Regions from separate parts of the Enterococcus faecalis genome, predicted to be linked through region 3. Evidence: riboswitches for the same ligand, from Rfam matches in the RefSeq annotation. Region 3 holds a riboswitch; each other region holds the start of a gene.
What was found. Region 3 has a riboswitch for magnesium ahead of PYW42_RS13690 (phosphatase PAP2/LCP family protein). Riboswitches for the same ligand answer to the same signal wherever they lie in the genome.

Region 1 (4,199 bases), 1.3 Mb from region 3:
TGGACATCTTTTTTTACAGCTACCGCTAACACACGCATCCCTTGTTTGTTCATTTGAACATTCACTCGGCGTAGTTCTTCTCGTACAGCAGTGCTTAATGGTACAATTTCGCCATTAATTTGCGCATGCGTACACACTTCTTCCATTTCTTCCACGGCGCCTTTCGTAATCATCAATTGATGATCATCTGCATTTACGACAACCGTTAAGCGGCGTCTGGAAAAATCAAAAGGAATTTCATCAATTTTAGTGACATTTTTAAACGGCGTTTTCCATTGATGCTCTTCATAAAAATTAATAACGGCAATATCCATTAAATTTTTCCAACCTGTTTGATAAGAAGAATTTAAGTAGGCTAAATTTAGAACCTCGTCACTCAAATCACCTAATGGATTCAAATGTTGAACCAAAACTACACGATCTTCGGTAATCGTTCCAGTCTTATCTGTACAGAGCACATCCATACCACCCAAATTTTGGATAGCCGCTAATTCTTTAACAATGACTTTATGTTTCGATAAGGATAATGCACCCTTGGCTAAGTTACTCGTAACAATCATTGGCAACATTTCTGGTGTCAAACCAACTGCAACGGCAATCGCGAAGAAAAACGCTTCGCCCCAAGCACCTTTAGTTAAACCATTAATCAAGAAAACGATTGGAAACAAAATCATTACCATTCGTAATAAAAACTTACTGACTTTTGCTAAGCCTAAGTCAAAACTAGTTTTTCCTCGTTGTGTTGTAGCATTTTTAGCAATATCACCAAAAAATGTATGTTGCCCAGTTTTTAAAATAATCGCTTTTCCTTGTCCACTCAAGACATCTGTACCCATAAACACTAGGTCTTGCATATCTAATGCAGAAACCTCTGTTTGTTGACGATCCACACCTGCATCCACAAATTTTTCGACAGGCATGGATTCGCCTGTTAGCGACGATTGATTAACGAATAAATCTTTGGTCCAAATCAACACGGCATCTGCAGGAATCATGTCTCCTGTAGCTAAAGTTACAATGTCTCCTGGAACAATTTCGTCCATTGGAATTTCTTTCGTAATCCCTTCCCGTGTCACTGCAGCGGTATTTTCAATTAATTCTTTTAAATCCAAACTCGCTTTTTGAGAACGATACTCTTGTATAAAAGCAATCAAGACACTGGCTAAAATCATCACGCCCATCACGATAGCGGCTTCGAAATCTTTCGTTAAAGTTGAAACGACCATCAATAAGGCTAAGACATAGACAAACGGATCTTTGAATGCACTTAAAAATAAAATAATTGCTGGGGTTGGCTTTTGTGCAGAAACTTCGTTTGGTCCAAATTCCTCTAATCTTTTTTCGGCATCTTCATTCGAGAGTCCTTTTTCAGATGTCCGTAATTCCATCATTAATTCCCGTTCAGAAAGCAACGCCAATTTACGTAATTCTTGATCTTTGGTGGCTTTTCTCATATCCATTGTTTTTTTGTTCATCATTTTATTTTCCTCCAAGGTTGTGGTCACCTGCCGAAAAGAGCGCTAAAATCTTCTCCTTTCGTTGGTGACTGTATTTTGTTTCTCTGTTCACTTCCAGGGTCTTCCATGACAGTCATCCTTTCTTTTTCTTATTTATACTTCCAGTGAATAATTGCTTTTTTGCCAAACACACAAAAAAGGACCTACTCAACAATAGAGTACGTCCCAAAATACCATCTTTAAATAAGATTCTCTATCGTTGAGCTTTAGCACTATAGGGCGTAGATAACATGTATCAGCTACATTATGAATAACCTTCACGATTATTCCTGTTCAACCAACTAAGGGTCTCTCGATCCTTTCGCGGCAGCAGCATTTGTCCAAATAGGAGCCTCACCTAACAATTATTCAGTTTTTATCCACTTCTTATAATAGAGGAGTTTGACATTCTTGTCAAAAGATTTATGATTTTTTTGTTATAAATAAAAAATAACTACTTTAAAATCCCCTTTATTTCTGCTTTTCGCTCAGGAATAAACCACATGACTAAAACAATCGTATCAATAATCAGGACAGCGATTGGCGCTACTAGTTTGCCTACAATCAACGCAATAATATTCAACACAATCGAAAGCGTTAATTTTGGATAGTGGCCGAACAAACGTTGTACTTCGGATTTGGGCCCATTTGCCTGAATCAATGCCCGCACCACTAGATAATAAGCAACATCAGCTCCTAATACTAATAAGCCATACAAAGCTTGTGGCGGCCAAGAAAATGGATGTTCACCTACCCAGCCAGTAACAAACGGGAAAAACGTCAACGTCAAAATTAGAAAATTATTCATCCAAAGGACACGTCCATCAATTTTACGGACACTTTGAAATAAATGATGATGATTGTTCCAATAAATCAATAAAGTAACAAAACTAATTAAATAAATAATGATTTTGTGTCCAGATTGAGTCAGAGCAGACCAATCTGCTTTTTCAGGAATTTTTAATTCTAAAATTAATAACGTTAAAATAATCGCAATGACTGCATCTGTAAATGCTTCTACACGTGTTTTCGGCATCATTTCCCCCTACTTTCATAAAAATTAAATAACTTACCCAAAGTAAGTATAACGCATTTCTGTAAAAATTCAATTATTTATGAAGTCTCTCGGTTGTTGAAGTTCCTAAAAACGAGTGCAAGAGCCCCACTTAAAAGTAAGCCTCTTGCACTCGTTATAGAACAAATCAGTTATTGGAATACGCCTGCCTGATAAGGTGCTAACTGCATCCGTTTCTTCACCGTAAAATCTTGATTCCCTAATAATTGTTGCCACTTTCTGCCTAGTAATTTATTCGACAAGTCAAATTGGCACTTTTCTCCACTTAAATTGACAATCACTAACGCTGTTGCCTCAGTTGTTTTTCTTAAAAAAGCAAAAACAGACGGATGATTGGGCGCTAATAGTTCAAACTGTCCATCTGTAAAGACCGGATTGTCTTTCCGCAACGCAATTAACTTTTTATAATAATTCAACACGGATTGCGCATCCGTTTCTTGGTCAGCCACATTTATTTCTTTGAAATTGGGATGAATTGCTAACCACGGATGCCCCGAGGTGAATGAACTTGCCTCTTGACTCGTCCACTGCATAGGCGTACGCGAATGGTCCCGCGTCCAATGCGCCACTTCTTTTAATGCTTGTTTCGCATCGTAGCCACTTTCTATAAGCAAACGATAATGGTTATGAGAATCTTTAGCATCTAACTCGTCAATCTGTTGAAACGGATAATTAACCATGCCGATTTCCTGTCCTTGATAAATAAACGGTGTTCCTCGCAAGAGCAAGGCGATTGTTCCAATCGCCTTAGCAGAATGAGAGGTTTCATTGCCTAAAATTGAATTGATTCTGGGATTATCATGATTTTCTACATATAATGCATTCCAGCCTTCTGTCCCTAAATGCTTTTGCCAGCGAGCCATTACTTTTTTATAGCCTAAAATATTTAACCGTTCTTCTCCTGGCTTTCCTTCTCGAACATTGTGCTCTAATTCAAAAATCATATTCAGATAGCCCGCATCATTGGTCCATTCCACCGCTTTTTTACTTGAAACGCCACTAGCTTCCCCCACTGTCATGATGTCATACTCAGCAAAAATAGCTTTCAAATCTAGCATATAGTCTTCAATGCCTTTTACATTCATAAATGGAGCCCACGGATTCGTGGTAATTTTAAAATCCCAAAGTTCTTTTTGGATATGACTAATCGCATCCAATCGGAAACCATCAATTCCCAAATCTAACCACCAGCGAATCATCGCATAAATCTCTTCACGAACTTTAGGATTTTTCCAGTTCAAATCAGGTTGCTCTTTTGCAAACACATGAAAATATGCTTGCTTTGTACCCGCGTCATACGTCCAAGTCGAGCCACCAAAAAAGCTTTGCCATTCATTCGGCATACGATCTGGTGTCGCATCGGCCCATAAATAATACTCACGATACGGATTATCTAAACTTTTTTTCGCTTCAACAAACCACGGATGTTGATCACTTGTATGATTGACCACTAAATCAAGAATAATCTTCAAACCTAATTGATGCGCTTGGTCCAAAAGTTCTTGAAAATCTTCCATCGTACCAAATTCTGGCTGAATCCCTTGATAATCCGCAATATCATAACCATTGTCAACGTTTGGCGAAGTGTAAATCGGATTTAACCATAAAAAATCGACCCCTAGTTCTTT
Region 2 (4,199 bases), 1.2 Mb from region 3:
GGAAATACCAAAATCTGCATCCATTGTTTCCAAGGATTGAAGAATATTTTCTGTAATAATAGTGTGGACTTGTAAGTTGGATGAACGATCCGTTAATGTTGTCATTAGTAAGTCATTCAATTTATATTCTAAATCACAGAGATAAGTGGCCACATAAATATGGTTGGAAGAATGATTAATTTCTTTTAGCTCTTCTTCAATTGAGACCAACTCATTGGTGATGCGCCAACAATATTTTTCTAAAATTAATCCAGCTGGCGTTAAGGTGGTAGTTTGGCCTTGGCGATTAAAAAGTTCAGCGCCTAACGTTGCTTCAAGAATTTTTATTTGCTTACTTAATGCAGCTTGAGAAATTGCTAAATTTTCGGCTGCTTTAGTAAATTGTTTCACTTTGCATAACTCTAAAAAATAATGTAAACGAAATAGTTCCATGGGAATTCCTCCTTTTTCTATTCCTAGAATAAATAACGTAATTGTTCAAATAAATAACGGTGTGCTTCACAATGTCCGTGATGATTATTCTGAACTAAATAGATGGCTCGTTCTGGACTATCTTCCAGAGGAATACCAACTAAGTTACGTCTGTTTAGTTCATCAGTGAGTGAATAGGGAAGGATGCTACAGGCTTTTTCTCGTTGGACCATGTCTAAGACTAAATGAAGAGAAGGAAGTTCGATGACGATTTGCCGATTTTCCCAATTGATTTTACGTTCCCAACGTTTAAACACTTTTTTTTCATATACTTGATCGGAATATGCAGCAAAAGGTAAAGAACGAATTTCGTCAATCGTTACGCTATCGGCATGGGCTAAAGGATGATTTTTATTGACACAAAGGAGATAGCTTTCTGTATAAATTAATTCTTTCTCTAATGGAATCGAGGTATCCAAAAATATCCCAATCCCAATGTCAATTAAATCTGTTTCCAAGGCTGTTTCAAGATCGTAATAATACTTAAAATCAATACTTACATACGGATAGGATTGATTAAATAACAACAAGACTTCTCCAAATGCTTTATCTATATCAATTAAGTTTGTTCCAATCCGAATGGTCGTTGTCGATCCTTGGGTCACTAATTCATTAATCTCTTCTTGCGCTTCCTTAATGAGTGCAAAAATCATTTCTGTTCGCTTGGCGACGACTTCGCCTGCTGGAGAAAGCCGACAATGTTTCTTGTCTCTTAAAATTAATGAAGCACCTAATTCACGTTCCAACTCCTTGAGCTGGGTACTTAAATAAGGTTGACTCGTATGGAGCTTTTGAGAAGCTAAAGTAAAACTCGCATACTTTGAAACTGCCATAAAATATTCTAGTTGTTGTAATTTCATTTTCCTCACCGCCGTTTCTTTAACTATACAAAAAATAGCAGAAGAAAAGCTTCTCGACAAGGCTATCTGACGGTCTTTAGATTAATTTAACCAGTTATGATTCTATGAATAAATACGAATCATAACAGAAAACCATAGTAAATAAGCGGATTATTTTTCTTTTTGTTACTGAATGGACAAAAAGTTATCTGCTAAAAACTTTTTCTATATCGTTATTTTTTCAAGGAAGAATTATACTTGCTGTTGTAATTAAATAAGATTTGTTAGGTGAGGCTCCTATACAAACATAGGCTACTGCCCAAAAATGTCGAGAGACGCCAATGGGTAGAACAGGAACTGTCGAATGAAGGCTTTTCTTAAGGTAGCTAAAAGCAATCGCTTTTTACGTTGTATAGTGCTAAAGCTCAACGATAAGAACGATTATTCTTTGACACGTTGAGTTTTCAGCGTGTCTTTTTTTGTGGAAAGGGTGAGGAAAATGGAAGATGAACCGATCGTCAATTCAAGTCAACAACAGATAAATGAGGTGAAAGAAAATGGAAAAGAAAATGCGTCACTTGGGCCATGACTATAGTTACAAAAAGTTTGCCCACTCAGAAGCAGAAAAAGTTTTACAACGTTTCGGCTCAACTTGGGATGGCATTAAACACCAAGATATTGAAGAATTACAAGAACGTTATGGCCGCAACAAAATTATGAATGAAAAAAAAGCTTCACGGCTGCGACTTTTTATAAAATCGTATATCACGCCGTTTACTTTGGTGTTATTAGCACTAGCCACGATTTCATTTTTTACAGAATATGTCTATGCTACGCCAGAGGAAAAAGATGTTACTGGCGTGTTAATTATGTTAGCGATGGTCATCTTAAGCGGCACGATGAGTTTTGTCCAATCAGTCAAATCAAGCAATGCAGTTGAAAAATTACAAAATATGATTAAAGTTACAGCGACAGTCATTCGCGACAAGAAGCAAATGGAAATTCCTATTGAGGAAGTTGTGTGTGGCGACCTAGTCCAACTATCCGCTGGCGATATGATTCCAGCCGATTTACGTTTAATCCAATCTAAGGACTTATTTGTTTCCCAATCATCCTTGACTGGAGAGAGTTTTCCCATTGAAAAACACGCGACTCATCAAAAAGATAGTGATCAAATTGATACAGAATACGACAATCTTTTGTTTTTAGGAACAAATGTAATTAGTGGCACTGGTTTGGGCATTGTCATTAAAGTTGGTAATCAAACTTTATTCGGACGGATGGCTTCTGATAACGGAGAAGAGCAGCAGCAGACGAGTTTTGAAACAGGAATTAATAAAACAACGTGGGTGCTGATTCGCTTTATGTTGGTCATTACGCCAACTGTTTTTCTAATTAATGGGTTAACAAAAGGCGATTGGGTGGAAGCGTTAATGTTTGCGATTGCCACAGCTGTCGGCTTGACACCAGAAATGTTACCTATGATTGTAACAACCAATTTAGTCAAAGGTTCTCGAGAAATGGCTAAAGAAGGCACGATTATGAAAAATGTCAATGCCATTCAAAATTTTGGCGGGATGGATGTACTTTGTACGGATAAAACAGGTACCTTAACACAAGATAAAGTAATTTTAGAATACCACTATAATATTGGGTGCCAAGAAGATCAAAAAGTCTTGGATTTAGCATTTCTAAACAGTTATTTTCAAACAGGTTTGCGTAATTTAATGGATAACGCCGTTATTCAAGCGGCGACACAAGAAAGTGATATACAATCAGATGATTTTTATAAAGTAGATGAAATTCCTTTCGATTTCAATCGACGTCGAATGAGTGTGATTATCAAAGAGTTTAAAACGCGAGAAACACGCTTAATTACCAAAGGTGCGGTTGAAGAAATGCTCTTGGTCTGCACACAGGTACTTTTAGATGGCGAAATTGTGCCCTTAACAGAGACGCTGCGTCAAAAAATTACCAAAGACGTTGAAGCTTTAAATCGAGATGGTTTGCGCGTTCTAGCAATTGCCGATAAAAAAGTCGAAACGGCTGAATGGGAGTATACAACTAAAGATGAATCAGAGTTGATTTTACAAGGTTATCTTGCCTTCTTGGATCCGCCAAAAGAAACAGCAGCGGCAGCTATTCACGCCTTACATCAACATAATGTAGCTGTGAAAGTATTAACGGGGGACAATCAGTATGTGACACATTCTGTTTGTAAAGAAGTTGGTCTGGCTGGCGAAAAAATTATTACAGGAAATGAACTTCAACAATTAAACCAAGAAGAATTAAGAAAAACCGTTCAAGCGTATAATATTTTCGCCAAAATTACGCCTGACCAAAAAGTTCGTATTGTAAATGCGTTAACTGAAAATGGTCAAACTGTTGGCTTTTTAGGTGATGGAATAAATGATGCTGGAGCAATGCGTGCTGCTGATGTAGGAATCTCTGTTGATACAGCTGTCGATGTGGCGAAAGAATCGGCGGATGTAATTTTATTGAGAAAAGATTTAATGGTTTTGGAAAAAGGAATTTTATCTGGACGGCGCGTGTTTACGAACACGATGAAGTACGTCAAATTAACAGCAAGTTCTAATTTTGGCAATGTTTTTTCCGTGATCCCAGCAAGTATCTTTTTACCATTTTTACCGATTGCTCCGATTCAATCGCTATTATTAAATCTAATTTACGATACTTCGTGTATGTCAGTTCCTTGGGACAAAGTAGATGAAGAATACGTAGAAAAACCAAAAAAATGGGAACCAAAATCAATTGGTAATTTTATGCGTTGGTTTGGTCCAACGAGTTCTATTTTTGATATTGTTACCTATTTATTTATGTATTTCATTGTGTGTCCGGCTATCCTAGGTGGCTCATTCTTTGAATTAA
Region 3 (4,199 bases):
CGCGTTGCTCCGATCTCAACAACTTCTAAGGTGTTTCTCGACATGCGTCTCGTCACAGTACAGCCTTCAAAAGAGCTACAGCTCTAAGAGTTGCGATGTTTCACTGTGAAGCATGAACAGATGAAATCATCGTACCTACTTGGTTCTCGGAGTTAAACGCTTCTGGCCCGACCTCCTTTTCCCCTATCTTCCTCTTCACACAAAAAAACGAATGCAAAGATGCATTCGTTTTTGACTAACCGCCACCTAATAAAAAGTCTAGGACATTCATGCCGCCGCTTGTTTGGCTGCGGTAAAGTTCGGTGTAGCCGCATTGGGTACAGCTAATTGTAATAAATTTTTTATTTTGAACATCAAAAATTTTCGCAAAGTTCCCACCTGTTGCTTGAAATTGGTCCGACACATAGTGCATGTTGCCACATTTCTCACAAACATATTGTTGCTTTTCCATTCCCCTCACTCCTTCTCAATAAAACAAGTATAGCAAACGCCTGCTTCATTTTCCTCCATCCTAAGATGGATTTTTTCACTAGTTGACCAAGCCTTTTCCTTTCCGCTACAATAAGTATAACGAATCGGAGGAAAAAATATGTCGACAAAAAGCCAAGTCCTAACTTTATTGATGAAACAAACGCCCGCATTCCTTTCGGGCGAAGAGATGGCACAACGTCTGTCCTTATCTCGCACAGCTATTTGGAAAGCAATTAATGAATTGAAAAAAGATGGCTATCAAATTACTAGCGTGCAAAATAAGGGGTATCGCCTTGAAAAATCAGATGTCCTTTCTGCAGAAGGCATTCAGTTGGCATTATGGCCACAAACGCCGCCTTTAACAATTACCGTCCTAGAAACATCTGAATCTACCATGACCGATGCTAAGCGGGCGATTTTAGACCAGACGCCCGACAATACATTGATTGTTGCTGACATGCAAGAAATGCCGCGGGGCAGGTTCGGCCGACCATTTTTCGCTACGCCAGGTAAAGGGATTTACATGAGCATGGTGCTTCAACCGAACCAAAATTTTGAAGAAATCGCCCAATATACTGTGATTATGGCCGTAGCGGTCGCTCGAGCAATGGATGCTCTGGCAGGCGTTCACACAGAAATTAAATGGGTCAATGATCTTTATTTAAATGGCAAAAAAGTTTGCGGGATTTTGTCGGAAGCCATGAGCAATGTGGAAACAGGGCAGATTTCTAATGTTATCATCGGCATGGGGATTAATTTTTCAATTACAGAAACCGAATTTCCTGAGGACATTCGGCAGAAAGTGACTTCTCTTTTCCCAGATGGTGAACCGACGGCGACGCGAAATGAATTAGTCGCCAACATTTGGAATCATTTTTATCAAATTTTAGACAAACGTTCAACGAAAGACTTTTTAGAAGAATACCGACAACGCTCCTTTGTGATTGGCAAAGACGTCGCTTTTACCCAAAACGGGCAAGACTTCCGCGGCGTTGCGACAACCATTAGTGGAAATGGAGAATTGATTGTTCAGTTGCCTGATGGCACGGCCAAAACGTTGTCTTCTGGGGAAATTAGTTTGGACCAGATTGGTGAATGGCGTCGAGGATAAGTGGGGAAGTTTAGAAAAAAGCAAGTGGGACATCAGTCGTTTTGACTGATGTCCCACTTTCTACTTCTGAAGATAATCAGCTGAACAAAAGCAGCCCCTTCGGAAATAAGCCGAAATTGACTTTCTCACACAAGTGTTCGGCATATCTTAATCCTTCCAAGTGTTAAGAATCACGAAGAACGTAGTGATTCGATGATGAACAGAACCTACTTAGTTCTTGGCGCTAAGCACTTTTGTCTCAGCCGCATTATCTTGATACCTGATTATTGAACATTAACATCTATCGCTTGATAAAATGAATTAATCGTGTCATTGATATCCCAAACGGCATAAATAACATGGTATCCTTTCCTATCAGCGGGAATCTTTATTCTGTGTGTTTCTGTATCATTGACCATAAATCCTTGACCAGGAGGTAAATCTTGACCGATTGGTTGCCCTACTATGCCAATCAGTTCCATTTCGTCCATCGTTAATGGTGCATTAGGATTCCATCCAGGTTTCGTCATATAGTATCTAAAACGATTGGTCTTATGTTTTGCCGTCATCACCCATTTAAAATTATTCTCTCCTGTTGTTATATTACTTTTTACCCAACGAGTGGCTGTTTGTTCATCTAGTTTGGAATAGCTTGCTAATCCAGCTGAAGGCAACCTTCCATTTAATTGACCCGTGTCTAATAATTTAGTTGGCGCTTCAATTCCTTGGGGTGTCGTGATAATTTCTGGCTGTGAGCTGTCTTGACCAGGTCCCCATCCAAATCCGTTTGCTTCCGCATTTTTGACTCGACTGACTGGGCTATCAACATAGCCATGTGCATAACTCTGCTGTGCATCTCCTAAAGCAAAAACACTGATCATCGTTGCGCCCACTGCAATTATGAATAACATCATTTTTTTCATGTATATCGCTCCCTTATAAGCAAAACCCTTCAAAAAACATGTAATCTTAATCAACTGAAACGTAAAATCTCCACAACATCATTTTTACTTTTTCGATAGCGACCATCAACTTTGTGCACAATTATTGTCGACATATTTATTTTAAATGAAGTAGCAATTCAATAGCAACTGTCCGCCTTTTTTACTGAGAAAAACTTATAGCACTCTTATAAAAAATGTTTGTTTTTTAATTTATCATTATTGAACACCAACTATTTATAGCGGTTAACCGAGAACAGCCTTGTACACTTTTTTTTAGAATGCTCAAGTACTGTTTTTTTAACTGCTTCACTTCCCCACACCTTTAAATTTATTTAAAAAACAATAAATTTTCTTAAACTTCATTGTGAGAACCGCTACATAAATTCTATACTTCTAGCGTTAGATAAAATAACCTTGTTAGGTGAGGCTCCTATCCAAACATAGGCTATTGCGCAGAAATGTCGAAAGACACCAATGTGTAAAACAGGAATGGTCGAATTAAGGCTCTTCTAAAAATAGCTAAGAGAAATCTTTACGTTGGATAGTGCTAAAGCTCAGACGATGAGAACCGATTGGCTTGCTGTGTCCTGTTTAGTCGCAAGCGCTTATTTACGATCGATGCTGGCTTAGTCTACTCTTTCAAGGGAAAAAGAAAGGGATTCTCATGCAAACATCGAATAAAAAATTTCCACTTTATGCCCTAACAACGCTTGTTTTTACTTTCCTCACTTTGTTAGTGGCGGCTAGTCCAAATTGGTTTCAACAAATGGACGAAGCTATCTATCACATCAAATGGCAATTAAATGCCCCACTTTTAACAGCGGTCAATCTGTTAGCAAAAACAGCCACAATTGGACCAATGCTGCTATTCTTCTTATTATTGATGGTATACCTTTTACGCAAAAAAGAAAAAATCCTAGCCTTTTGGGCTGTCAGTAACCTATTAGCTGTCGGCTTCTTAGGGAGCGTTTTTAAACATGTGGTGGGTCGGGCTCGACCAAACCTAGGCGCTTTAGCTGACCGGAGCTCTGCTAGCTTTCCCAGCGGACATTCATTATTAGCAATGGCGCTAGTCTGTACGATTTTGATCATTTTGGCCTATCTTCATGTTGAAAAAACCAAAGGCATCAAAATTTTCTTACTCACTTATTTAGTTTTGATTGTGTTAGGTCGTTTAATCTTACGCGTTCATTATCCTAGTGATGTCATCGCTGGGATGCTCCTAAGTTATAGCTGGATCAACTTTTCATTTCAAATTGTTCAACGTTATTTGCCGGCACCTGAACCAGAGGAAGCAGAAGTACCGACACAACGCCGGCGCCGCCATTCTCGTAAAAGAAAAAGCTTATTCGTGGTCTTCAGTTTAACCCTTTTATTTTTAGGCACACTTTCTGTTTCGGCTTACGGCGTCAGCATGTATCGCAATTTGCAAAAAACGGCGAACACCATGTATAAACCAAGAAAATCTTCCACGAAGAGTCCCGATTTAGCCAAAGGTGAGCCGGTTAGTTTCTTAATTATGGGAATTGCGAATGACTCAAAACGCAAAACCGATTACCGCTCCAACGCCTTGATGGTGGTTACAGTGAATAATCAATTACAAAAAACTACCATCACCAGCATCCCACGTGACTACTATGTGGAAATGGCTGGCACCAATGGCGAATACAATAAAATCAATGCGGCCCACGTTT
Region 4 (4,199 bases), 1.0 Mb from region 3:
AAACCATGCCGATATTGGCATCAGGCTCATTAATGATTTTATCTTCAAAAGTAATTTCACCTCTAGTTGTACGAAGAAGTCCAGCAATACTTCTGAGCAACGTTGATTTTCCTGTTCCTGATTGTCCGATAATACTTAAAAATTCATTCGTTTTAACTGTTAAATCAATATTTTCAAGGACTTTTAAATGTTCTGAATGTCCTTCAATTTCAAATTCTTTATATACTGATTTTATGCTTAATAATTCTTTATTTTCCATCGTCTTATTAGATAGGTCAAGGGAAATCACCTATCGTTCTCCTCTCTAGTTTATCTTAAAAATTTAGTCGAGTTGAGTCGTCCAGCTATTAATAGTGAAATTTTTGTTTTGCTGCTCGATATAAAGGTTGCCAAACAAAGGCGATACATAAACCAACAACGAAACACATCGCTAAGGTTCCTAAGGCAGATTTATCTTTTACGCCATCGTTTGCCGCAATATATTGTCCTAGGCCAGTAACATCTATTGATTTTTTGCCCCATTGAATGCTTTCTGCTGCGATATCAGCGTTCCAAGCAGCACCAGCAGCGTTAATAATTGCTGTAATGAGGTAAGGTAAAATAGAAGGGATCAAAAATTTTGTCCACCATTGCCATTTAGATAATTTAAAAAGTTTGGTTACGTCACGAATATCATCAGGGATGGCTAAGTAGCCAGCAATTACATTAAAGAAAAAATACCATTGGCAACCAACCATGATGAGTGGTAAAATCCACCATTCTAATTTGTTGAAGCCCATACTAATAATCAACACAATGAATGGAGTATAAACATTTGACGGAATGGAGCCTAAAATTTGTCCAATCGGTTGAACGATACTTAAGCGCCGATTATCATTCGCAACCCAGATTGCTAAGGGAGTAAAGATAATGCCAGCAACGACCATGGCCAAGGTAACCCGTAGTGTAGTATAAAGGGTTAATCTAGGAATCATGCTGAAATCTTGATGGGGCAAGAAATGATAGAGCTTAATAGAACAATAAACCCCAATAATGGTTAAGCTGACATACCATAATGTTTTGAAGAAATGGCGTAATTTTGCTAGTAATCGATAGAGATAGTCTAGCTTGAAAAAGTACCAAACTTTTGGTAAATCGTAAATCCAAAAATGACTGAATTTCACAAAAGCTTTTGAAAAGTATTTCGTTAAAGTTGCTTTTTTTAATAAATGATAAATGATGGATTTAGGTGGCGTCGTACTTTCGACATCTGTTTCATATTTAAAATAATAAGTGGCTCGAACTAAAGGTTGAAAAACTAAAAAGTTTAAAATCACCACATTGATTAATAAGGCAAAAACAGCCCATAAACAGGATTTAAAGTCGGCTCGATTTAATGCTACTTGGATATAAGAACCAATTCCTGGTAAATAAAGGTTGGTTTCTTTAGGAAAGGCAACAGAAGCTTGCTCGCTGGCCACCAAGGCAAACCAAGCCGCAGTTTGAGAAATAATAACGTTCCAAAGTAAGCCAGGAATTGAGTAAACAAATTCAAGCCGCCAAAATTTTTCCCAAGCATTGTACTTGAACTGATCGGTCACATTGACTAGATCTGAAGGAATAACTTCCATTATTTGATAAAGAGTCAACATGATGTTCCAAGCTTGACCTGTGAAGATGGCAAAAATAGCAACCGCTTCTGCGCCCATCACATTTCCTGGAAATAAACCAAGTAACCAAGCAGTTGTAAAGGTCAAAAAACCTAGCAATGGAACAGATTCAAGGAAATTAACTAATGGTAAAATGACTCTTCGTGCCGTTTTATATTTTACGGCTAAAATACCAAAAACAAAGGAAAACAGGAAGGACCAAGCCATCCCCACAATCATTCGAAACATGGTTCGAATTGAAAAGTAAAAAAGATTTGATGGAGATAAGAAATCATCTGTTTTACTTGGTGTTGCGAGGAATTCTTCTGAGGGAAGGGTGTGGAGAGGGCGATTCATTTTTAGCCAAGAGAAGACGATGATAAAAATGAAAATGCCTAAAATGATGAGCAAGGTAAGATTCCCGATACTTTTAGCAAGTAGGGTATTTTTCTTAGATGATGCAGTGACAGCTTTCAATTTAAAAACCTCCAATTAATCATATTAAAGAGGTCGCCGAATAAAAGAAGAAGATTATAGGGTAATCACAATAATTGAGCTTTGGCTTTCTGAGACGTAAGAAAAAAATTCTAGTTATCTTAGGAAAGCCTTAATTCGACAATCCCTGCTTTACTCGTTACTGTCTCTCGACATTTCCGAGCGATAACCTGTGTTCTTCAGAGTAACCTCACCTAATATGATTCTATTTGATTTACATGCTTATCATACTCGTGACTAAAAATAAAACAATTTCTAGCTGGTTATACCTGAATTACTGTTTGTTGTTATTCTATTCAATTATTCTTAAAAAGATTGCCCACATTCTGTTTTTTTAGGGAGAAATTATCAGATGAGTATGTTATATAACCCGAGGTTAATAGCGTAGGATGTTGTATTTTTAGTTTGTCTCGTTTACTGTTAAAGATGTAAGTAGTAACTATAAGTGAATGGCTAAAAAAATTAAAAGTAATCTAGCACCTAAATTAAACAACAAAGAAATTTGTTCAGAAGAAAGGAAATTATGATAATTATTTGGTTAAACGGTGCGTTTGGATCCGGAAAAACGACCATTGCACATGAGTTACAACAAAAACTTCCCAACGCAATCATTTATGATCCAGAAATTATTGGTAGTGCATTGATGGAGCTAGTTCCCGAAGAAATGAAAGAAAATGATTTTCAGGAGTATCAGGAATGGCGTTGCTGGAATGCTCATTTATTAAAACGAATGTCCAAAGAGTCTGGACGGCCGATTATTGTTACAATGACCCTTTATAAAAATGAATATGAAGAAGAGCTGATTGGATATCTGAGACGAGCAGGCATTGACGTTTATCATTTTTTGTTAGCGGTCGAGAAAGAAGAAATTTTACAAAGATTATTGAAAAGAAATGATGGAACTTTTGAATGGGGGAAAAATAAGTTGCCCGAAGTACTTGAAGGTTTTCGTCAGATTAAGTTTACCGAGATTTTTAGAAATCATTCAGCTGACACGACAGAAATTGTAGCATCCATTCTTAATAGAATAACCGAATAAAAATAAAATAAGGGACCTAAGCCGAAATGACTTAGGTCCCTTATTTTCTACTTCTTAAGATAATCAACTACCAGCTACCCTGATTTCTTCAAACTTTAAGATCGCACATTTACGACAATCTATTTTTACACTGTCAAAATTTTCTTTCAAGTCTTGCATTTTGTTATTTTTAGCAGTATATTTTAGGTGTACCTAAAATATACTAGAGGTTAACCTTCTAACGGGAAGGGCCTTTTAAAATTATTGCAAAACGAAAGAAGGAATTGAATTGAAAAATTCAGAAGAACATGAACCAAAGCAAAGACATCATTTGATTGAATATGCAAATGGTCCTTCGCTTGAAGAAATTAATGGCACCATCGACGTGCCTAAAAATATGAGTTTTTGGAAAACGTTATTTGCTTACTCAGGTCCAGGAGCATTGGTAGCAGTGGGGTATATGGATCCAGGAAACTGGTCTACTTCAATTACTGGGGGACAAAATTTTCAATATTTATTGATGTCGATTATTTTAATTTCCAGTTTGATTGCAATGTTGCTCCAATATATGGCTGCTAAATTAGGCATTGTTTCACAGATGGATTTAGCACAAGCGATTCGTGCTAGAACTAGTAAGACGTTAGGTATTGTATTATGGATTTTAACAGAGTTAGCAATTATGGCTACAGATATCGCTGAAGTTATCGGGGGCGCAATTGCCTTATATTTATTATTTCATATTCCTTTAGGTCTGGCTGTCTTCATTACGGTATTTGATGTTTTACTTTTGTTGTTATTGACAAAAATTGGTTTTAGAAAAATTGAAGCTATTGTTGTTGCTTTAATTGTTGTTATTTTTGTGATTTTTGCTTATCAAGTGGCATTGTCAAATCCAGTATGGGGAGATGTAATTAAAGGGCTGGTTCCTAGCGCAGAAGCTTTTTCTACATCACATGCGGTGAATGGGCAAACGCCACTGACAGGTGCATTGGGGATTATTGGTGCAACAGTGATGCCTCATAATTTGTATTTACATTCTTCTGTTGTCCAAAGTCGTA

Region 1: it holds a riboswitch for magnesium, as region 3 does, so the genes downstream of both, mgtA (magnesium-translocating P-type ATPase) here and PYW42_RS13690 (phosphatase PAP2/LCP family protein) in region 3, are expected to answer to the same signal.
Region 2: it holds a riboswitch for magnesium, as region 3 does, so the genes downstream of both, mgtA (magnesium-translocating P-type ATPase) here and PYW42_RS13690 (phosphatase PAP2/LCP family protein) in region 3, are expected to answer to the same signal.
Region 4: it holds a riboswitch for magnesium, as region 3 does, so the genes downstream of both, PYW42_RS04505 (ABC transporter permease subunit) here and PYW42_RS13690 (phosphatase PAP2/LCP family protein) in region 3, are expected to answer to the same signal.

The regions. Positions count from the first base shown of each region.
Region 1 covers NZ_CP118962.1:1,196,276-1,200,474, reverse strand. The annotation lists gene mgtA (magnesium-translocating P-type ATPase) at 1-1,478, opposite strand, end outside; M-box (ykoK) riboswitch at 1,702-1,869, opposite strand; gene PYW42_RS05935 (TMEM175 family protein) at 1,951-2,532, opposite strand; gene PYW42_RS05930 (glycoside hydrolase family 13 protein) at 2,703-4,199, opposite strand, start outside.
Region 2 covers NZ_CP118962.1:1,142,066-1,146,264, forward strand. The annotation lists gene PYW42_RS05690 (LysR family transcriptional regulator) at 1-432, opposite strand, end outside; gene PYW42_RS05695 (LysR family transcriptional regulator) at 456-1,331, opposite strand; M-box (ykoK) riboswitch at 1,584-1,754, shown strand; gene mgtA (magnesium-translocating P-type ATPase) at 1,868-4,199, shown strand, end outside.
Region 3 covers NZ_CP118962.1:2,771,647-2,775,845, forward strand. The annotation lists gene PYW42_RS13670 (hypothetical protein) at 1-56, opposite strand, end outside; gene PYW42_RS13675 (zinc ribbon domain-containing protein) at 236-451, opposite strand; gene PYW42_RS13680 (biotin--[acetyl-CoA-carboxylase] ligase) at 590-1,582, shown strand; gene PYW42_RS13685 (lytic polysaccharide monooxygenase) at 1,846-2,484, opposite strand; M-box (ykoK) riboswitch at 2,912-3,078, shown strand; gene PYW42_RS13690 (phosphatase PAP2/LCP family protein) at 3,170-4,199, shown strand, end outside.
Region 4 covers NZ_CP118962.1:902,002-906,200, forward strand. The annotation lists gene PYW42_RS04500 (ABC transporter ATP-binding protein) at 1-259, opposite strand, end outside; gene PYW42_RS04505 (ABC transporter permease subunit) at 348-2,120, opposite strand; M-box (ykoK) riboswitch at 2,165-2,332, opposite strand; gene PYW42_RS04510 (P-loop nucleotide/nucleoside kinase family protein) at 2,647-3,162, shown strand; gene PYW42_RS04515 (Nramp family divalent metal transporter) at 3,431-4,199, shown strand, end outside.